Regions from separate parts of the Mesorhizobium sp. M0028 genome, predicted to be linked through region 3. Evidence: predicted binding sites of a transcription regulator. Region 3 holds the regulator's gene; each other region holds the start of a gene.
What was found. Region 3 encodes PhoB, which activates phosphate uptake and scavenging genes when phosphate is short. Its sites were predicted from a motif close to TGTCATNNANCTGTCAT; they were not measured.
Positions count from the first base shown of each region.

Region 1: a site for PhoB is predicted at 3,611-3,627, ahead of olsB (l-ornithine N(alpha)-acyltransferase). Genes of this name have one in related genera too.
Region 2: a site for PhoB is predicted at 3,086-3,102, ahead of NKJ93_RS06165 (alkaline phosphatase D family protein). Genes of this name have one in related genera too.

Region 1 covers NZ_JAMYVG010000025.1:50,362-57,714, forward strand. The annotation lists gene lspA (signal peptidase II) at 1-122, shown strand, start outside; gene acuI (acrylyl-CoA reductase (NADPH)) at 175-1,164, shown strand; gene NKJ93_RS29450 (hybrid sensor histidine kinase/response regulator) at 1,253-3,541, shown strand; gene olsB (l-ornithine N(alpha)-acyltransferase) at 3,691-4,566, shown strand; gene NKJ93_RS29460 (trimeric intracellular cation channel family protein) at 4,576-5,208, opposite strand; gene NKJ93_RS29465 (TetR/AcrR family transcriptional regulator) at 5,284-5,934, shown strand; gene NKJ93_RS29470 (quercetin 2,3-dioxygenase) at 5,988-6,767, shown strand; gene grpE (nucleotide exchange factor GrpE) at 6,887-7,353, opposite strand, start outside.
Region 2 covers NZ_JAMYVG010000002.1:228,517-235,869, forward strand. The annotation lists gene ppa (inorganic diphosphatase) at 1-133, shown strand, start outside; gene NKJ93_RS06150 (hypothetical protein) at 151-741, opposite strand; gene NKJ93_RS06155 (TetR/AcrR family transcriptional regulator) at 839-1,444, opposite strand; gene NKJ93_RS06160 (MFS transporter) at 1,526-2,809, shown strand; gene NKJ93_RS06165 (alkaline phosphatase D family protein) at 3,175-4,749, shown strand; gene NKJ93_RS06170 (hypothetical protein) at 4,796-5,077, opposite strand; gene typA (translational GTPase TypA) at 5,276-7,105, shown strand; gene NKJ93_RS06180 (DUF1062 domain-containing protein) at 7,163-7,353, opposite strand, start outside.
Region 3 covers NZ_JAMYVG010000002.1:488,625-495,977, reverse strand. The annotation lists gene NKJ93_RS07500 (sugar ABC transporter permease) at 1-988, opposite strand, end outside; gene xylF (D-xylose ABC transporter substrate-binding protein) at 1,131-2,171, opposite strand; gene NKJ93_RS07490 (ROK family protein) at 2,458-3,702, shown strand; gene phoB (phosphate regulon transcriptional regulator PhoB) at 3,712-4,401, opposite strand; gene phoU (phosphate signaling complex protein PhoU) at 4,418-5,125, opposite strand; gene pstB (phosphate ABC transporter ATP-binding protein PstB) at 5,158-5,961, opposite strand; gene pstA (phosphate ABC transporter permease PstA) at 5,958-6,809, opposite strand; gene pstC (phosphate ABC transporter permease subunit PstC) at 6,813-7,353, opposite strand, start outside.

The sequences.
Region 1 (7,353 bases), on a different contig from region 3:
TTCACACGCCGGTCTGGTCCTTCGCGATCTTCAACCTCGCCGATGCCTTCATTTCGGTCGGTGCCGTGCTGGTCGTCTTCGATGAGCTCATTGGCTGGTGGCGCGGAACATCGAGCGATTGACCTCACTCGCCCGGCACCGCACATTTCTTATTTGCAAGCCCGAGGAGAAAAAATGCCCGAAGCCTTCAAAGCCATCCTCGTTTCGCGCGACGCCGAGAAAAACCAGTCGGTCGCGGTGACCGAGCTCACCGAGGCAGACCTGATGGAAGGCGACGTCACCGTCGCGGTGGAGGCGACGACGGTGAACTACAAGGACGGCCTTGCAATCACCGGCAAGGCGCCGGTGATCCGCCGCTGGCCGCTGGTGCCGGGCGTCGATTTCGCCGGCACCGTCATCTCGTCTTCCAATCCCGACTGGCGCGAGGGTGACAAGGTCATATTGAACGGCTGGGGCGTCGGCGAGACGCATTTCGGCGCCTTTGCCGGACGCGCCCGCATCAAGGGCGACTGGCTGGTACCGCTGCCGGACGGCATGAGCCCGCATGATGCGATGGCGGTCGGCACCGCCGGCTACACCGCCATGCTTTGCGTCATCGCGCTGGAGCGCCACGGCATCGTGCCCGACCGCGGCCCTGTGGTGGTGACGGGCGCTGCCGGTGGCGTCGGGTCGGTCGCGGTCTCGATCCTGTCCAGCCTCGGCTATCACGTCATCGCCTCGACCGGCCGCAGTGCCGAAAGCCCCTATCTGACCGACCTCGGTGCCGCGGAAGTGATTTCACGCGACGAGCTTGCGCAGCCTGCAAAACCGCTAGCCAAGGAACGCTGGGCCGGCGGCATCGACGCTGTCGGCAGGCACACGCTGGCCAACGTCCTGTCGATGACCTCCTATGGCGGCGCCGTTGCCGCTTGCGGCCTCGCCGGCGGCATGGACCTGCCGGCAAGCGTCGCCCCGTTCATCCTGCGCGGCGTCTCGCTGCTCGGCATCGATTCGGTGATGGCGCCCAAGGCGGTCCGCATCGAGGCCTGGCGCCGCATCGGCACCGATCTCGATCACGCAAAGCTTGCCAGCCTGTCGACGAGCATCGGCTTCGACGGCATCATCGGCGCCGCGCATGACATCGTCGAGGGCAAGATCCGCGGCCGCGTGGTGGTGGACATGTGAGGCTCCAAAGGGAAAAAAAGAGCGCGACCGCTAAAATTCGAACGATCAACCACAACCTTCAATAAGCTCTGTCTGGCAGGAATTCCGTATGATTGCGGAACCCGGCATCAGAGAGGCGGAACCAGCCGAACGGGCCGACCGGGCGGCCCCCGAGGCGTCAGGGCGGCAGCTTGTCGCCGCGCCGCCGCTGGCGCCGGAATTGCCGGACGCCAACCGCCACGGCCTGCCCTTCCTGACTCTCGTCGCCATCGTCGTGCTGGCAGGCCTGTCGCATCTGACCGGAGCGCCGATCTTCATCACCATTGGCCTTTTGGCGACAGCCATCGCCGGGCTCGCCATGCATCTGCGCAACAGGCGCACCCAGCGTCGCGCGGTGGCCCTGCTCGATGCCACGACCGCCCGCAGTCGCGCCGAGATCGAGACGCTGGCCGACCGCATGTGGGAGATGCAGGAGAGCGAGGAGCGCTTTCGCGGTCTGATCGATGCACTCGGCGATCTCGTCGTCCACCGCGACCGCGACGGCCATATCGTCTACGCCAACAAGGTTTTCGCCGACCTTGTCGAAACCGACCAGCGCGACCTCGCCGGCAAGACCCTGGCGGAACTAGGCATCGATGTCGGCATCGTTCCCGACGCCGCCTTTTCCGACCATGAATGCCTGAGTTCCACTGATGTCGCCATTCGCACGCCGGACGGCCCACGCTGGTTCTCTTGGATCGAGCTGTCGGTGCGCGACAAGGACAGCGGCGCCGTTTCGCATCGCGCCATCGCCCGTGACATCACCGCCCGCAAACGCGCCGAATCCTCGCTGATCACCGCCCGCGAACGGGCCGAATATGCGAGCCAGGCCAAATCGCGCTTCCTCGCCACCGTCAGCCACGAGATACGCACGCCGATGAACGGCATCATGGGCATGGCCCGGCTTCTCGCCGACACCAGCCTTTCGCCCGAGCAGCGGACCTATGTCGGCGCCATCTCGACCTCGGCCAGCGCGCTGCTGGCGCTGATCGAGGACCTGCTCGACTATTCCAAGATCGAGGCCGGCCGCTTCGATCCCGAACCGCAACCGATGTCGGTGCGCGAGATCGCCGACAATGTCATCGAGCTTTTGGCGGCGCGGGCTTTTGCCAAGGATATCGGCCTCGGCTGCCATGTCGAACCCGACGTGCCGCAGCTGATCACCGCCGACCCCGGCAGGGTCAGGCAGGTGCTGCTCAACCTTATCGGCAATGCCGTCAAGTTCACCGACAGCGGCGGCGTCCTGGCAAGCATCGGCCGCGTCCGCACCGAAACCACCAACCGCATCCGCTTCACCATCACCGACACCGGCCCCGGTCTGCGCGAGGAGGACATGGAGCGCATCTTCGAGGACTTCGAACAGGCTGACGGCACCTCGACCCGTACGCATGGTGGTGCCGGCCTCGGTCTCGCGATTTCCAAGCGCCTGGTGACGGCGATGGGCGGCACTATCTCGGTGTCGAGCCGGCTTGGCCAGGGATCCGAATTCGTCTTCGAGATTCCCGCTATTTCCGCCGTCGAGGCGCTGCAGATCCGCCAGAACGCGCTGTTGGGCCGGCATGCGGTAATCGTGTCGAAGAACCTGGTCGAGGCCGAAGCCATCGCCCGCACCATTCGCGCCAATGGCGGAACGGTCGATCTGGCCGCCGCCGCCGCCCAGGCCGCCCCTTTCGCCGAGGGCTGCAACGTGCTTCTGGTCGATGCTGCCATGGAGCAAAGCGACGGCAGGCTGCTCAGGCGCCTGCGCCAGAGCGGATTTGTCGATTGCGAGGCGGTGACGCTGATCGCGCCGACCGACCGCGGCATGCTTGGCGAGTTCCGTGCCAACGGTTACGCCACCTTCCTGGCGAGGCCGGTGCGCGGCGAGACATTGCTGCGCGTGCTTTTGACCAGCCACGCACCGGTCATCGCCGAGCCGCAACCGCAAAAGCGCGGCGCGCAGGCTGGGCACGCCATTGGCGGCCGCCAGCAGGGCCTGTCGGTGCTGATCGCCGAGGACAACGACATCAACGCCATGCTGGCCCGCGCCACCCTCCTGAAGGCCGGGCATCGGGTGAAAGTGGTCGGCAACGGCAAGGCCGCGGTCGAGGCGGTCATCAGCACCGGCCATAAGCACCGCTACGACGTGGTGCTGATGGACCTGCATATGCCTGTCATGGACGGGCTGGACGCCATCGCCGCCATCCGCCGCCATGAGGAGGAGACCGCGGTTCCGCCGGTGCCGATCATGGTGCTGTCGGCCGACAGCCAGGAAAAGACCCGCCACGCCGTGCTCGCCCACGGTGCGAGCGGCTTCGTCACCAAGCCGCTCGACCCTGATGCCCTGGTTCATGCGGTTGAAGGGCAAGTGGCCGCTTGAGGCACAACATAGACGGTCGATAGATTACCCAGCCGACGAAGTATTGCCCGCAGAGCCGTATCACGGTACTGTCACAATCCTGTTGCACCTACACCGTATCCCCGTGCCAAGAGGGATGGCTCGAAGGAGAATCACTCGTGCATACAGTCATGCCGGAATGTGATGCTCGGCCGAACGCCAGCGGGCCTTTGCTCGTCGGCCGGAACGCCGATGCCGTCATAAAAGGCGCATCGCTCGGCCGCATCGGCAATCTCGAAGTGCGGCTCGCCCGCAACGAGGCCGAGATCGCCGCCGCGCAGGAAGTGCGCTACCGGGTGTTCTACGACGAGCTTGGTGCCAGGAAGGACCTGTTCCAGATGCAGGACCGCCGCGATGCCGACCGCTTCGATCCCCTCTGCGACCATCTGCTGGTCTTCGATACTTCGCTTTCCGGTCCCGAGCATCGCCGCATCGTCGGCACCTACCGCCTGCTGCGGCAGGAGATTGCCGCGGCGGCGGGCGGCTTCTATTCCGAAGGCGAATTCGAGTTGACCAAGCTGATCGCGCGACATCCCGGCCAGCGCTTCCTCGAGCTCGGCCGCTCCTGCGTTCTGCCGGAATACCGCTCCAAGCGCACCATCGAGGCGCTGTGGCAAGGCATCTGGGCCTATATCAATCATTACGGCATTGGCGTGATGACCGGCTGCGCGTCGTTCCACGGCACCGTGCCGGCGGCACATGCAGAGGCGCTGACCTATCTTGCCCACCACTGCCGGACGAATTCATCGTGGGACGTGCGTGCCGTCGCCGGGCGCTATTGTTCGATGGATCTGATGCCGATCGAAGCCGTTAACACCAAGGCGGCGATCGCCGCGATGCCGCCGCTGGTCAAGGGCTATCTGCGCGTCGGCGCGCGCATCGGCGACGGTTGCGTCATCGACCGTGAATTCTCGACGGTCGACGTGTTCGTGGTGATGCCGGTCAAGGAGATCGGTGCCCGCTACGTCAATTATTATGGCGGGGAAGCGCAGCGGTTTGCAGCCTGACACCTTAAATCAGGGAATATCTTCCGGACGCCGGCCAGGCTTGCTTTTGTAGGACGGAAAGGCCCAGCCGAATTTCAGCGCGCCGCCGCGTACGCAGAAAGCCGCCATGAAACCTGCCAGGCCCGACGCAAGCGGCGGCAGTCCGGCGAAATCGCCAAGTGTGTAGAGGCCGGCGCCGGCAAGCGCTGCGGTAACGTAGATTTCCGGTCTCAGGAGCACCGAAGGCTCGCCTGTCAACAGATCGCGCAGAATGCCCCCAAGGGTTGCGGTGAGCATGCCGGTGACGATCGAAACTGCAGGTGACCCGGTGATCGTCAGCCCCTTGGCCGCGCCAATCACCGAAAATGCGGCAAGACCTATGGCGTCGAGCCAGAGCAGCAATTTGTAGCGCGACTCGAAACGATGTGCGCTGAAGAAGACGACGACCGCCACCGCCGCACAGATTAGCACATAGTCGCGGTTTCCCACCCAGAACACGGGCACGTTGAGGATGACGTCGCGAAACGTTCCGCCCCCGATGCCGGCAACGCTAGCCAGAAACAGGTAACCGATAATGTCGAGCTGTTTGCGCGAGGCGGCCAGCGCACCGGTCGCCGCGAAGACGGCGACGCCGGCATAGTCGAGAAGCTCGATCGGGTTCATGGAGGGAATAATGAAATACCGAGTGGGGAATAGCGAGTGGCTCCTGCGAATCTGGATTGACTCCAGATAAATTAAATGATTGAATTGTTCATTCAATTATTTGGGTGGACGTCTATGTCCCCTCGCCGCTACAGCATGGCTTCCCGGACTGCCGCCTTCGCCAAGACGAGGCAGCGCATTCTCGACGCGACAATCAAGCTGCACACCCAGAACGGCATCTTTGGCACGACTTGGAAGGATATCGCTACGGAAGCCGATGTCGCCGTTGGCACCGTCTACAAGCATTTTCCTACTCTGGATGACCTGGTGCCGGCGTGCGGCGAATTGCTGATGGAGCGCCTGCGTCCTCCGTCGCCCGAAGCAGTGAGGGAGATAATCGGCGACGCGACCGATCCTGAAGAACGGCTACGCCGGGTCGCCAACGAGCTGTTCGCCTTCTACCAACGTGGCGGACGGCATCTCGAAAGCGACCTGCGCGAGCGCGAGCTTCCGGCCATGCGGGAATGGGAGGAATACCTGCGACACATGGTGGCCGGATTCGTGCGTGAGGCACTGGCGCACGACGGTCCGGGCGATGATGTCGTGCAGGCAATCAGCTTTCTATTCGACTTTCCGACGTTCAACGCCATGCGGATACGCGGTATGACGGTGGACCTCGCCGTCGAAACGGCAACGACAATGGCGCTCTGCTGGCTCAAAGGCAGAGGCCGGACGAGCACGTCTTGAGCGAACAGAATGCGGGAGGCGAAACAAAGGTCAGATGGCAAAGGGAGGAAGTCATGGACACGAATGTCGTTGAAATCACTGAATTTGCATTGAAGCCCGGATTCACCGAGCAGATGTTCCTGCAGACTAGGGATGAAGTGAATGACGAGGTGCGAAAGCTCAGGGGTTTCCTCAACCGTCGCCTGCTCAAATCCGCAGGCGGCTGGACGGAGATATTCGAATGGGCGGACATGGACAGCGCCAAGGCGGCTGGCGAGGTCTGGTCCTCCCTGCCCGGCATCAAAAACTATTGCTCGATGGTGAATTCCGCCTCGATCAAGGTCGGCTACCATTCTGTGGCGGCCGTGGCTGGCGGCGAAGCTGGCAGGAGCACTCCCCACGCCTTTTGCAGTCACGCCTTGGAAGGAGAGGCGCGCTGGTGGCTTGGCTCGCTAGCGGTGATCAAGGCGACAGCGGTCCAGACCGCGGGCCAGTTCACGCTGATCGAAGTGCTCGAGAGCGAAGGTGAGGCGCCGCTGCATGTGCACCATCGCGAGGACGAGTCATTCCTGGTGATGGAAGGCGAGATCGAGTTCGAGATCGGCGGTAAGGCGATTATGGCTGGACCCGGTTCGTTTCTCTTTGGGCCACGCGATGTGCCGCACCGCTATACGGTCAAGCGTGGGCCGGCCCGGATGCTGTTCTTCTTCACGCCTGGCGGTTTCGAGGAACTTCTGAGGGCGACCAGTGTGCCCACCGCCGACAGGCGCATTCCTCCGGACGGCGAAGGAATGCCGGACATGGAGACATTCCCCGACGTGGTCCGCCGCTATGGCTGTGAACTGCTGAGCTGAGGGCAGGAAAGCCTGCACGGCGAACTGTTTGATCGCCCTGAAATCGGATAGGTTGGGGGCGGTCGATCATCCCTCACGCTTTGATGGCGGTTGCTGGCTAACGGAGCCCTACTCCCAGTTCACGCATCCTTCTCAGCCTGCTCGTTCACCGGCCCCGGCTCCACCGGCGCTTCGCTTGCCACATGCTTGGGGCCGCCCTTGGCGACGCCGACCATGGCCGGCCGCAGCACGCGCTCGCCGATCGAATAGCCGGGCTGCACGACCTGGACGACCGTGTTGGCCGGCACGTCGGGATTGGGCACCTCGAACATCGCCTGGTGGAAATTCGGATCGAATTTCTCCCCCTCGGGCTCGAGCTTCTTCACGCCGTGGCGCTCCAGCGCCGACAGCATGGCGCGCTCGGTGATCTCGACGCCGTCGATCAGCGCCTTGAAGCCGGCATCACCCGACGCCTTGGCCTCCTCCGGGATGGCATCCAGCGCACGGCGCAGATTGTCTGATACCGACAGCATGTCGCGGGCAAAATTGGCGACCGCATAGGCGCGCGCATCGTGGACGTCTCGGGCGGTGCGGCGGCGCAAATTCT
Region 2 (7,353 bases), 260 kb from region 3:
GCAGGTGCAGCACTTTTTCGAGCACTACAAGGATCTCGAACCCGGCAAATGGGTCAAGATCGAGGGCTGGTACGATGCCGCCTATGCCAAGAAGATGATCGTCGAGGCAATCGAGCGGGCCAAGCGCAAGTAATTAACGGGCGCAAATCGTCAGTTGTCGACGCGGCCGAAATCGGGCGTGTTGCCGATCACCACACGCTTGTCCTTGCCGCAGGCGAAGGTGCGTGCCTTCTCGTCGGCAAGCTTGCGCGCCTGATCGTTGGCGGCGGGATTGCCAGTGGCGAGCACAAGAGCGATCGTGCAGCCTTCGTAGGCGCCAGGCTGGGCAACCTTGGCGACGATCAGCACTTCCGTCGACTTGTTCTCGCCCTCGCTATCGCTGATCGAGCGACGATGGATGACTGCGAAAGGAACGGCCATATCGCCCTTGGTTTCGATACGCCACTCGACTTTGGGTCCAGCCGAGTTGAGGCCGGAAAAGCTTTCCCAGACCGTGGTCATGTCGCCAGGTGGAAACCCGTAGAACAGCGATTCCCGCGCATCGTCGTAGGAAACCATCACCGGGTAGCCGCCATAGCCCGAACAGGCCAGGTCGGCCCAGTCGCCGTCGCCTTCCTCCGCCTGGGCATAAGTCACGCAGTCCTTCTCCCAGACGAGATCGGTATAGACGCTGGATATGTCGCCAGCCCGGGCCGCCTGGCAGAAACCGGCGAGGGCAAGCGGGATCAAAAGAGCGCGCATGGCGGACAACTCCGTTCGGGCTGCCGCAGCGTACCGTCAAATTCAGCAGCAGCCTAGACGAAGTCAGGCTGCTCACAGTGACCTGGTAAACGGAACGCTATTTCCTCAAGCTTGCTTCGATCAGAAGGTCGGCGTTGCGGGCCACCGACTGCGCCGGTCCGCCGGCACCGAACAACTGACCGCTGATATAGGCGCCCTCGATCAGGAGCAGCAGCCCGTCACCCAGCGTGTCGGCGTCGCCGGCACCCATCGCCGCCGCCATGGTGCGCAAGCGCCGGCGCAATTCCTGCTTGTTGGCCTCGCTCACGACGCGGGCCGGATGGCCGTGTTCGGGATATTCGACCGCGGCATTGGTCATGCCACAGCCGCGATAGTCGGGCCTTTGCGTGCGCTTGCCGACACGCGTCAGGAAGGCGACGATCTGCGCGCGCGGATCGCCGGGATGGGCATTCACCGCCTCGTCGAAGCGCTCCCAGAATTCGAGGTCATAGTGCCGAAGATAGGATGCAGCCAACTCATCCTTGGACGGAAAGCTGCGGTAGAGGCTTGGCTTGGTGACGCCGGCACGCCGTACGATCTCGTCGACACCGATCGCCCTGATGCCTTGCCGGTAGAACAGGTCGCGCGCCACCTGGAGGATCCGTTCGGCGGCGCGAGGCAGCGGTGCGCCATTCTCCTTGATCGTTGGTTCAATGCTTTTCATGTCTGGTTTGCCGATGCCTGGTTGACAATGTTACCGGTCGGTACGTATGTTCCGCGCATCTGAAACGTACCGGTCAGTAACATGATAGCTCAATCCCGCCCGTTTGGCCAGCGCTACGCTTTCGTCGTGGTCGCCGTCATCTTCCTCTGCCTGCTGATCGCCGCGGGCCTGCGTTCGGCGCCGGCAGTCATGATGCTGCCGCTGGAGAATAGTTTCGGCTGGCGGCGCGACGTCGTCTCGCTGGCGGCGGCCACCGGCATCTTCCTCTATGGCCTGACCGGGCCGTTTGCCGCGGCGCTGATGGAGCGGATCGGGCTGCGCCGCACCTTGCTTGCCGCGCTGCTTTTGATGTCGGGATCGACCGCGCTCAGCCTGCTAATGACCAAGCCGTGGCATCTGCTCCTCACCTGGGGCGTGTTTTCCGGCATCAGTTCGGGCGCTGTCGCCACCGTGCTCGGCGCGACCATCGTCAACCGCTGGTTCAAGACCAATCGCGGCCTTGTGATGGGACTGATGTCGGCGTCCAGCGCCACCGGGCTGCTGGTCTTCCTGCCGCTGCTCGCCTCGCTCGCCCAGTCCGGCGGCTGGAAGCCGGTCGCCATTGCCATTGCCGTGGCCACCGCCGCCTTGGTGCCGCTGGTTTATATGCTGGTACCGGAGCGTCCGGCCGCGATCGGCATGGTCCGCTATGGCGCCGAGCTCGACGATGTGCCGCCCGCGCCGCCGGCCGCGCAAGGCAATTTCCTCGCGCATACGCTGAGCACGTTGCGCCGCGCCGCCGGTACGCGTGTGTTCTGGTACCTGTTCGCCACCTTCTTCGTTTGCGGCTTCACCACCAACGGGTTGGTCGGCACGCACCTGATCGCCTTTTGCGGCGATATGGGCATCGGCGAAGTGCAGGCCGCGGGCCTGCTCTCGATGATGGGTATCTTCGATCTTATTGGCACGACGCTGTCGGGCTGGCTCACCGACCGTTTCGACCCGCGCAAGCTGCTCGGCATCTATTACGGCATTCGCGGCCTGTCGCTGATCTATCTGCCCTATTCCGGCTTCTCCGCGACCAGCCTGATCATCTTCGCCGTATTTTACGGACTGGACTGGATCGCCACAGTGCCGCCGACGCTGCGGCTTTCCAACGAGGCGTTCGGCGACCGCAGCGGGCCGATCGTCTTCGGCTGGATCGTCGCCGGCCATCAAGTCGGCGCAGCGACAGCGGCCTTTTTCGGTGGCACTATGCGTGAGTTGCAGGGCAATTACGAGCTTGCCTTCCTGATCGCCGGCATGACGGCAATAGCCGCCGCCTGCATCTCGCTGCTGATCAACACCAGCCGCCCGGCGTTCGATCCTGAACCGCAGGCGGCATAGCTTCTCGTTGCAGGAGAGATGCCGTCGGCCAAATTGCCGATCTCCCCCTCGCGGGGGAGATGCCCGGCAGGGCAGAGGGGGCGCGAAGGTTCGCCAGCCTCCGACTTTACGCAATGTTCTGCCCAAACTCCGCTGCTCCGTCTGATTTCTTTCTGATTTGTACGTCGGCGGGACAGCGCCCCCCTCTGGCCTGCCGGCCATCTCCCCCGCAAGGGACCCGCAAGGGGGGAGATCAGCAGCTTCGCCGCCGAGCGGTCCAGCCTTCCCGCTTGTTGATGTCAGAAAACCTTCATCGTTTCGAAATGTGCCTGAAACATTGAAGCTGGAGCTTGGCGGCGACGTTCAACGCCATCCAGGAGACAGCCATGAACAAGATTTCAATGACGCGGCGCGCTTTCGTCACGTCGGCCAGCGCCGTTGGCCTGGTCGGCGCCTCGGGTCTCGCCCTTCCCTATTACTCGCGCGCCAATCAGCGCCCGGCCTTCACCCATGGCATCCAGTCCGGCGACGTCGACGCGACCAGCGGCATGGTCTGGACGCGCACGGACCGGCCGTCGCGCGTCATGTTCGAAGTGTCGTCGACGGAAAGTTTCGCCAATGCCGTCCGCCTGGCGCCGCTCGATACCTCGCCGGCCAGCGACTATACGGTGAAGCGGCTGCTCACCGATCTCGCCTCCGACCAGGATATTTTCTACCGCATGGTCGCGGCCGATCTTGCCGACATCAACGCCGTTTCCGAGCCGATCGTCGGCCGCTTCCGCACGGCACCTGCCTCGAAGCGTGACATCCGCTTTGCCTGGTCGGGCGACACCGCCGGCCAAGGCTGGGGCATAGACGAGACCGGCATGAAGACCTACGCCACGATCGCCAAGCACACGCCCGACTTCTTCCTGCATTCGGGCGATACGATTTATGCCGATGGTGCGATGAAGGACGAAGTCGACCTGCCCAATGGCGGCAAGTGGAAAAACACAGTGCTGATCAACGAAAAGCGCAAGGTTGCCGAGACGCTGGACGAATACCGGGCGCAGTGGAAATACAACATGATGGACAAGAACGTTCTTGCGCTCAGTGCCATCTGCCCGACTTTCTATCAGTGGGACGACCATGAGGTGCTTAACAACTGGTCGGACTCGAAGGACCTGAGCGCCGACGACCGCTACACAGAAAAATCAATCCATGTGCTGGCAGCACGTGCGGCGCGCGCCTTCCACGAGATGACGACGATCCGCTACGAACCGTCGGAGCCGGGCCGCGTCTACCGCAAAATCGCTTATGGTCCGCTGCTCGACGTGTTCTTCCTCGACATGCGTTCCTACCGCGGCCCCAACGGTCCGGATATGCAGGAGACGATGACGCCTGAATCGCGCATCCTCGGCGAACAGCAGATCAAGTGGTTGAAGCGTGAGCTGGCAAATTCCAACGCGACGTGGAAAATCATCGCCGCCGATATGCCGCTCGGCCTCGTGGTCTGGAATGACGGTACCAAGAAGGTCGGGGCCGAGGCAGTCAGCAATGGCGACAATGGCACGGCCAAGGGGCGCGAGCTGGAAATTGCCGACCTTCTTCGCTATATAAAGAACGCGGGCATCAGCAATACCGTTTGGCTCACCGCAGACGTGCATTACACGGCCGCGCATTACTACAATCCGGACAAGGCGCAGTTCCAGGACTTCAATCCGTTCTGGGAATTCGTTTCGGGTCCGATCCATTCAGGCACGTTCGGACCGAATGGTTTCGACATGACCTTCGGCCCGGAGCTGAAGTTCATCAAGGCACCGACTGCCGAGCAGGGTCAGAACCTGCCGCCGTCGGCCGGCCTGCAGTTCTTCGGACTTGTCGATATCGATGGCGCTACAGAGCAGCTGACGGTGCGGCTGATGGATCGCGACGACAGCGAACTCTACAAGGTCACGCTCGATCCGGTGCGGTCGGCGTGAGCGACTGCACCATTATCCTCGGGCCAGCCCGAGGGTAGGACGTGTATCAATCGGGATAGCAGACGACGGGAATGTTGGGCCAGACGGCGCTGTCGCATCCGGCATTTTGCTGCCTTTGCTTGAAGGCGGCGCTGACTGGCCCGGTCACCACCGGGTCGACGCCATCGGGAGCATCGGCAAAAAGCTGCTCCGCCGACCGCTTGTCGGACGGCAGGGCAGTCCGCGTCTCCTTGAACGACGCGGCCGACTGCGCCGCGCCTGCCGCGAGGAGGACGGCGAGTGCGCTACATGCCAAAATCGGCCGGAGTCTGCTGCCTGCGTCGATCATGAAATTCGAACTGCCCGGACCATGAAAGGTTCCGCCTTGGTTAATAATTCCACTTCACACCAAGACATTTAAGATTTGGTGACTTTATTTGGTGACTCGCCTCCTCTTTCGCAATTGCGAAAAACCCTGTATGAGCCGCCCAACCGAAAGAGGCAGCGCCTTTTGGCCTGCTGCCTGCAACGCTCCCGAGACCAAAACATGAAAATCCGCAATATCGCGATCATCGCGCACGTCGACCATGGAAAAACCACCCTCGTCGATCAGCTCCTGAAACAGTCCGGCTCGTTCCGCGACAACCAGCGTGTCGCCGAGCGCGCCATGGATTCGAACGATCTCGAAAAGGAACGCGGCATCACCATCCTGGCCAAGGCGACCTCGGTCGACTGGAAGGGCACCCGCATCAACATCGTCGACACGCCCGGCCACGCCGACTTCGGCGGTGAGGTCGAGCGCATCCTGTCGATGGTGGATTCGGCCATCGTGCTGGTCGACGCCGCCGAGGGGCCGATGCCGCAGACCAAATTCGTCGTCGGCAAGGCGCTCAAGGTCGGACTGAAGCCGATCGTCGTCATCAACAAGATCGACCGGCCGGATGCTCGCCACGTCGAGGTGGTCAACGAGGTGTTCGACCTGTTTGCCGCGCTTGACGCGACCGACGAGCAACTCGACTTCCCGATCCTTTACGGTTCGGGCCGTGACGGCTGGGTCTCCGAAAACCCCGAAGGTCCGAAGGACCAGGCTCTGGCGCCGCTGTTCGACCTCGTCATCAAGCACGTGCCGGCGCCGACCGTTCATCCTGGCCCGTTCCGCATGATCGGCACCATTCTGGAAGCCAATCCGTTCCTCGGCCGCATCATCACCGGCCGTATCGAATCCGGCACGCTGAAATCCAACCAGGCGGTCAAGGTGCTGCACCATGATGGCACCCAGGTCGAAACCGGCCGCATCTCGAAGATCCTTGCTTTTCGCGGGCTCGAGCGCCAGCCCATCGACGAAGCGCAGGCAGGCGACATCGTCGCCATCGCCGGCTTGTCGAAAGGCACCGTCGCCGACACGTTCTGCGACCTGTCGGTGACCGAGCCGCTGCACGCGCAGCCTATCGATCCGCCGACGGTGACGATGTCGTTCCTGGTCAACGATTCACCGCTGGCGGGCACCGAAGGCGACAAGGTGACCAGCCGCGTCATCCGGGACCGCCTGCTGCGCGAGGCCGAAGGCAATGTCGCGCTGAAGATCGAGGAATCGCCGGACAAGGATTCGTTCTTCGTCTCCGGACGCGGCGAATTGCAGCTGGCCGTGCTGATCGAGACGATGCGCCGCGAAGGTTTTGAGATCGCCGTGTCGCGGCCGCGCGTCGTCATGCAGAAGGGCGAGAACGGCGAATTGCTGGAGCCGGTCGAGGAAGTCGTCATCGACGTTGACGAGGAGCATGCCGGCGTCGTCGTGCAAAAAATGTCGGAGCGCAAGGCCGAGATGGTCGAGCTGCGCCCTTCGGGCGGCAATCGCCAGCGCATCGTTTTCCACGCGCCGACGCGCGGCCTGATCGGCTACCAGTCGGAACTGCTGACCGACACGCGCGGCACCGCCGTGATGAACCGGCTGTTCCATGCCTATGAGCCTTACAAGGGTGAGCTGCCGGGCCGCACCAACGGCGTGCTGATCTCCAACGAACAGGGTGAATCGGTGGCCTATGCCATGTGGAACCTGGAAGACCGCGGCCCGATGGTCATCGACCCCGGCGTCAAGGTCTATCAGGGCATGATCATCGGCATCCATTCCAGGGACAACGACCTCGAAGTCAACGTGCTCAAGGGCAAGAAGCTGACGAACATCCGCGCCGCCGGCAAGGACGAGGCAGTGAAGCTGACGCCGCCGATCCGCATGACGCTGGAACGCGCGCTGGCCTGGATCCAGGACGACGAGCTGGTCGAAGTGACGCCGAAAACCATCCGCCTGCGCAAGCTCTATCTCGACCCGAACGAGCGCAAGCGTTTCGAGAAGTCGGCGAAAGTGGTCGGCGCGGCGTAAGCCACTTTTCTCAGCCATTATGAGGGAGGGAGCACGTGCGTGCTTCCTCCCTCTATCTTACCCGCCGGCAGCCGCGATAATGCCGTCCCGGTCTGGATTACTAGACAGGTCGATGCGGATCGCCGTTCCCGCTCGGGCTGGCCTGCGCAAGGCTTTGGCCCCGTCCGGACCAACGGCCAGCAATCGCTTCTCTTCCCAAACCTGAAGCCGCGATCGCGAGATACCGAGTTCGTTGGCGAGCAACCGGT
Region 3 (7,353 bases):
GTTCGGCCGCTTCCGGATTGCCGCCTATGGCAAAGACATAGCGGCCGAAACGGGTGCGTCTGGTGATGAAGGTCATGACGATGCCCGCGGCCACGGCCATCAGCACAGGTATGGCGATGCCGTGGGCGATGAACAACCCGCCCTCGGGAACGGTGATGCCGTTCTGCTGGGCATATTGGCGTACGATGCCGACCGGCCAACGATAGGAATTGGCGATCCACACGGCGCCGAGGATGGCGGCGCAGGCTATCACGCCGAGCAAGCTTTCCGCCCAGACAGGGCGCAGCGGAAAGTTGAAGCGCTTGCGCTGCGAGCGGCCGTTGAAGAGCATGAAGGCAACGGCCGCGCAGGCGAGGACACCGACGATCCAGCTCCAGGTGGCGCCGATCGAGCCCCATGGTCCGCCGCCCATCAGCTGGAAGGTCCTGTCCAGCGGCGCAACGGTGCGCCCGCTGGTGATCAGCCATGCCATGCCGCGCCAGACCAGCAATCCGCCGAGCGTCACGATAAAGGCAGGAACCTGGAGATAGGCGATGATGAAACCCTGAAACGCTCCGATAGCCAGGCCGAGCACCAGGCCGGCGGCCAGTGCGATGACCCATAGCCAGGGGCTGCCAAGCTGAAATCCCATGATGCGGACGAGGAATTCGGCCTGCGCCACGCCCATCACCATGCCGATCACGCCTTCCACGGAGCCGACGGAAAGATCGATGTTACGCATCACGATGACCAGCACCATGCCGGTCGCCATGATCGCCACCGACGAGGTCTGCACCGAAAGGTTCCAGAGATTGCGCGGCGTCAGGAAGAGCCCGCCCGACAGTATGTGGATCCCGACCCAGATGACCAGCAGCGCGCCGACCATGCCGAGCATGCGCGTGTCGAGTTCGGTTGCCTTGAGAAATCGGGCAACGACGCCGGCCTCCGATTCCCGCGCCCGGTCTGCCGTCGAGCTGTCGACCGGCGTGTTGGAAGTCGTGTCGGTCATGATGTTTCTCCCGCCGGGTTGCCGTCTGCCGCGGATGCCGGAAGCAGCCTGGAAGTTATCCGCCGGAAGCGGAAAAACAATTCTTTCTTGAAAAAACGCCGCGGCAAGCGGCCGCGGCGTTCGGACTTCTCGGAAACTCGGATCAGTTGCAGACCGGAACAGCGCCCGCCGCCACGCCCGCGCAGACCTCTTCTTTCTTGATCCAGCCGGCGTCGATGACGACGTTGAGGTTGTCCTTGGTGATGGCGACCGGGGTCAGGAACAGGGACTTTACGGTGTTGCCGCCGGGCGTGGTGAAATCCTTCACGCCGGCAACGTCGGTCGTCTGCTTGCCGTCGGCCAATTGCGAGGCGATCTCGGCGGCGTTCTTGCCGAGCTCGCGCGCGTCCTTCCACACCGAGACCGTCTGTGTGCCGAGCGCGATGCGGTTCAGCGCGGCGTGGTCGCCGTCCTGGCCCGAGACCGGAACCGATCCAGCCAACCCTTGCGCCGTCAGTGCGGCGACGACGCCGCCGGCAGTGCCGTCGTTAGCGGCGACCACCGCATCGACCTTGTTGTCGTTCGCGGTCAGGAACTGTTCCATGTTCTTCTGGGCGTTGGCCGGCAGCCAGCCGTCGGTATAGGCCTCGCCGACATTCTTGATCTTGCCGCTGTCGATGGCGTCCTTCAGCACTTCCATCGAACCGGCAAAAAGGAAATCGGCATTCGGATCGGCGCCCGAGCCCTTGATGAAGACATAGTTGCCTTCCGGCTTCACCTTGAACACGTCGCGGGCCTGCATGCGGCCGACTTCCTTGTTGTCGAAGGTCAGGTAAAAGACGTCCTTGTTCTCGATCAGCCGGTCGTAGCCGACAACCGGAATACCTTCGTCCAGCGCCTTTTGCACGGCCGGCCCTATCGCCGAGGCGTCCTGCGCCAGGATGATCAGTGCGTTGGCGCCCTGCGAGATCAGGCTCTCGACGTCGGTGAGCTGCTTGCCCGGATTGGACTGTGCGTCGGCGGAGATATACTTGTCGCCGGCAGCCTCGATGGCCGCCTTCATTGCGGCTTCGTCGGTCTTCCAGCGCTCTTCCTGGAAGTTCGACCAGGAAACGCCGATGACCTTGTCTTTAGCCTGCGCCACCGACGCAAGCGCCAGCGTCATGGCGACACCCGCCAGAATGGCGGTCGTGAATTTCTTCATCATATCCTCCCTGCGCCGCGTACGGCGTGACCAATTGGCCCCAAAGGCCAGCTTAGAGGCGCTAATTTTTTCGAGCCTCGAAAAAATACTGGCCCGATCTCCCGCTGCTGTCAACATCGATTCTGATGGATTTTGATGTTGCTGCGACTTTTTTCGAGCTTCGGAATAAACGATGACAGCGCCACCTGCATCTGACACTATTTGCCTCATCCGACACTATTTGTCGGCATTACCGACGGCTTCCGGTTCATGAGCGGCCGCGGCAAACCGGGAGGAAAGCAAAACGATGTCGGTCGGAATCCGCCATGACGATTTGCGCCGGCGCAACCGGGCGATGGTGATCTCGGCCGTGCGCCGGGCCGGCCAGCCATCGCGTACGGAGATCGCCGCAACCACCGGCCTCAGCCACTCGACCATATCGGCGATCTCCTCCGACCTGATACGGGAAGGCATCCTCGCCGAGAGCAAGGCAAGCGAACCCGTTTCGTTGAAACGCGGTCGTCCGCAGGTCGGCCTCGCCCTCAATCCGGAAGCGGCGGCGGTGCTGACCGTGGTGTTGTCGCTGAATTTCCTGTCGGCCGCCATCATCGACTATGCGGGGCAGGTGGTCGCCGAGGAACAGCGCCGGCTGGACACGCTGACCATGCCGCGCGACGAACTGATCCGCGAATGCATGGCCATCGTCCGGCGCCGGCTGGACGATCCAGATCTTGACGTCCGCAGTGTCGCCCGCATCGCCCTGGCGATTCAGGGAATTACCGACTCCCCTGCACGCGCCATGCTGTGGTCGCCGATCACGCCCCAGACGGACATCGCCTTTGCCGACATGCTGGAAGATGAATTCGGCATCCCGGCCACGGTGGAGAACGACTGCAATATGATGGCGGTGGCTTTGCGCTGGCGCGATCCGGATCGCTATCGCGACGACTTCATCGCCATCCTGCTTTCGCACGGCATCGGCATGGGGCTGGTGTTGAAGGGCGAGCTGTTCACCGGCACGCATTCCTCGGGCGGCGAGTTTGGCCACATGATCCATCGTCCGGGCGGCGCGCTCTGCCGTTGCGGGCGGCGCGGCTGCATCGAGGCCTATGCCGGCAATTACGCCATCTGGCGCAACGCCACGCAGATGAGCGAAGACAGCCAACCGGTCGCCGACGTCAGCGACGCCGACATGCGCGCGCTGGCGGTTCGGGCGCGCGAGAAGGACGGGCCGGAACGCGAAGCCTACCGCAAGGCCGGCGAAGCGCTGGGTTTCGGTCTCGGCTCGCTGTTCGCGCTGATCGATCCGGCACCGGTCGCAATGGTCGGCGCCAGTGCCGCCGCCTTTGATCTGATCGAGCCGGCCTTGCGGAAGGCCATCGCCCAGACCGCCGGCGGCCAGCATTCGGGCTCGATCTCCTTCGATACCGAGCCGAACGAATTGCCGCTGATCCGCGAAGGCTGTGCAATGCGGGCGTTAAGCTTCGTCGACCAGCAGATTTTCGCGCCGGGCGCGCAAATGAGGCCCGGCGTCAGAAAGAACGTAGCCTGACTGGGCGGGTCAATCTTCCCTGATCGCGTAGCCGGCACCGCGGATGGTGCGGATGACATCAGGCATGCGGCCGTTGTTGACGGCTTTGCGCAGCCGCCCGACATGCACGTCGACGGTGCGTTCGTCGATATAGATCGTCTCGCCCCAGACATTATCGAGTAACTGGCTGCGCGAGAAGACGCGGCCCGGATGCCGCATCATGAATTCGAGCAACCGGAATTCGGTCGGCCCGAGCCGGATCTCGGTCTTCTTGCGATACACCCTGTGCGATTCGCGATCGAGCACGATGTCGCCGACCTTCAGCACGCTGGACAGCACTTCCGGCTTGGCGCGGCGCAGCAGCGCCTTGACCCTGGCCATGAATTCCGGTGTCGAAAACGGTTTGACCAGATAGTCGTCGGCGCCGGTCGAAAGACCGCGTACCCGGTCGCTCTCCTCGCCGCGCGCGGTCAGCATGATGATCGGCAGCCGTTCGGTTTCGGGGCGCACCCGCAACCGGCGGCAGAGCTCGATGCCGGAAACCGCTGGTATCATCCAGTCGAGCACCAGAAGATCGGGCACATTCTCCTGCAAACGGATCTCGGCTTCGTCGCCGCGTGTCACCACCTCGACCTGGTAGCCTTCGGATTCGAGATTGTAGCGGAGCAGCACACCCAACGGCTCCTCGTCCTCCACCACCATTATGCGTGGTGCGATCATCGGCTGGGCACCCCCATCATGTCGCCGGTGCGGACATTGTCGTTTCGTCTTGCTTCGGACGATTGACCGGCAATTGCTCGCCGGTCAGCACATAATACGCATTTTCGGCGATGTTGGTGACATGGTCGCCGATCCGCTCCAGATTCTTGGCGCAGAACAGCAGATGCGTGCAAGCGGTGATGTTGCGCGGGTCTTCCATCATGTAGGTCAACAGTTCGCGGAACACCGACGTATATTTGACGTCGATGCGCTCGTCGGCGGCGCGTAGCTTGGCCAACGCGGCCGCATCGCCTGCAGCATACTCCTCGATGACGCCCTGCACCTGGATGAGCACCAGCTGCGCCATCGCATCGATGGAATGCGATAGGTCGCGCGGTGTGACGCTAAGGCCGACCGCACTCACACGCTTGGCGATATTCTTGGCAAGGTCGCCGATGCGTTCGAGATCGCCGGCCATGCGGATCGCCCCGACGACATGGCGCAGATCGTGGGCCATCGGCTGGCGCTTGGCGATCAGGGTGATGGCGCGGTCGTCCAGTTCGCGTTGACGCGCATCCATGATGGCATCGTCGGAAACGACGCGTTGCGCCAGCACGTTGTCAGAATTCAACAGGGCCTTGGTCGCCCCGCCGACCATCGAACCGGCGAGGTCGGCCATGTCGCGGATCAGCTTGCTGATCTGCTCGAGATCCTCGTCGAAAGAAGCGACTGTGTGTTCGCCCATGGTCCTGTCCTCATATGCGTGATCGGAACGGCTCAGCCGAAGCGGCCGGTGATGTAATCCTGCGTGCGCTTCTCGCGGGGCGACGTGAAGATCTTCTCGGTCCGGTCGAACTCTACCAGTTCACCCAGATACATGAAGGCGGTCTGGCGCGATACGCGCGCCGCCTGCTGCATGTTGTGGGTGACGATGACGATCGTGTAGTCGGCTTGCAATTCGTCGATCAGTTCCTCGATCTTGGCGGTCGACAGCGGGTCGAGTGCCGAAGCCGGCTCGTCGAGCAGAATGACTTCCGGCTTCACCGCCACGGTGCGGGCAATACAAAGCCGCTGCTGCTGGCCGCCTGACAGGCTCAAGCCGCTGGCGTTGAGCTTGTCCTTGACCTCGCCCCACAGCGCGGCCCGCTTCAACGCTTGTTCGACGCGGCCGTCCATTTCGGACTTGCCCAGATTCTCATAAAGCCTGACGCCGAAGGCGATGTTCTCGTAGATCGACATCGGGAACGGCGTCGGCTTCTGGAACACCATGCCGATCTTGGTCCTCAGGAGATTGAGGTCCTGCGAGCGGTCGAGAATGTTCTTGCCGTCGAGCAGCACCTGGCCCTCGGCTGTCTGCTTCGGGTAGAGTTCGTAGATGCGGTTGAACACACGCAGCAGCGTCGATTTCCCGCAGCCCGAAGGGCCGATGAAGGCAGTGACGCTGCGCTCGGGCAGCGACAAGGTGATGTCCTTCAACGCCTTGCTCTGGCCGTAGTAGAAGTTGAGGTTCTTGACCTCGATCTTCGTCTTCTCGGCGACCGTCTCGGTCATCGTCATGTCCGCGGACAACATCTGTGTCATCTGTCCTCTCTGCGTCCGGTAAGGCTGCGGGCGAGGATGCTCAAGCCCAGAACCGTCAGGGTGATTATGAGTGCGCCGCTCCACGCCAGTTGCTGCCATTCCTCGTAAGGGCTGAGAGCGAACTGGAAGATGGTCACCGGCAGGCTGGCCATCGGCGCGTTGATATTGCTGCTCCAGAACTGGTTGTTGAGCGCGGTGAAGAGCAGCGGCGCCGTCTCGCCGGAAATGCGTGCTATCGCCAGCAATATGCCGGTGACGATGCCGGACAATGCGGCGCGGTAGGCGACCGAACGGATCACCACCCAGCGCGGCGCGCCGATCGCGGCGCCGGCTTCACGCAACGCGTTCGGCACCAGGTTGAGCATGTCTTCAGTGGTGCGCACGACCACCGGAATGACCAGGATGGCAAGCGCAACGGCGCCGGCTATGGCCGAGAAATGCCCCATTGGCCGCACCATCAACTCATAGACGAACAAGCCGATGATGATCGACGGCGCCGACAACAGGATGTCGTTGATGAAGCGCACGACGGTGGTGATGCGCGAGAAACGCCCATATTCGGCCATGTAGGTTCCCGCCAGCACGCCGATCGGCGTGCCGACGACAACGGCGATGATCGTCATCAGCAGGCTGCCCGCGATTGCATTGAGCAGGCCGCCGGCCTCGCCTGGCGGTGGCGTCATCTCGGTGAAGACCGCGAACGAAAGCCCGGCTGTGCCCTTATAGACCAGTGCACCGAGAATGAGCGCCAGCCAGGCAAGCCCGATGCCGGCGGCGACGACGCAAAGCGCCATCATCACCGAATTTCTGGCTTTGCGGCGGCTGTGGAGCGATGAGGATGTCGACATCGGTCAGGCTCCCGTACGGGCGTCGATCCGCATCAGCATATAGCGGGCGGCGGCAAGGATCAGGAAAGTGATGACGAACAGGATCAGGCCGAGCGAAACCAGGGAAGAGGTGTAGAGATCGCCGTCGGCCTCGGTGAATTCATTGGCGATGGTCGCCGAGATGGTCGTGCCCGGCGCGAACAGGGAGGCGCTGATGCGGTGGGCGTTGCCGATGACGAAGGTCACCGCCATGGTTTCGCCGAGCGCGCGGCCGAGGCCAAGCATGACGCCGCCCATGATACCGATGCGGGTATAGGGAATGACCACGCGCCGGGTCACTTCCCAGGTCGTGCAACCGATGCCGTAGGCCGATTCCTTCAGCACCGCCGGCACCGTATCGAAGACGTCCTTGGTGATCGAGGTGATGAAGGGCAGCACCATGATGGCGAGGATCAGCGCCGAGGTCAGAAGGCCGATGCCGTAAGGAGGGCCGGCGAAAAGGCTGGATAGTCCCGGCACGCCGTGGAAGATGTTGATGATGAAGGGCTGTATCGTCGTCTGCAGG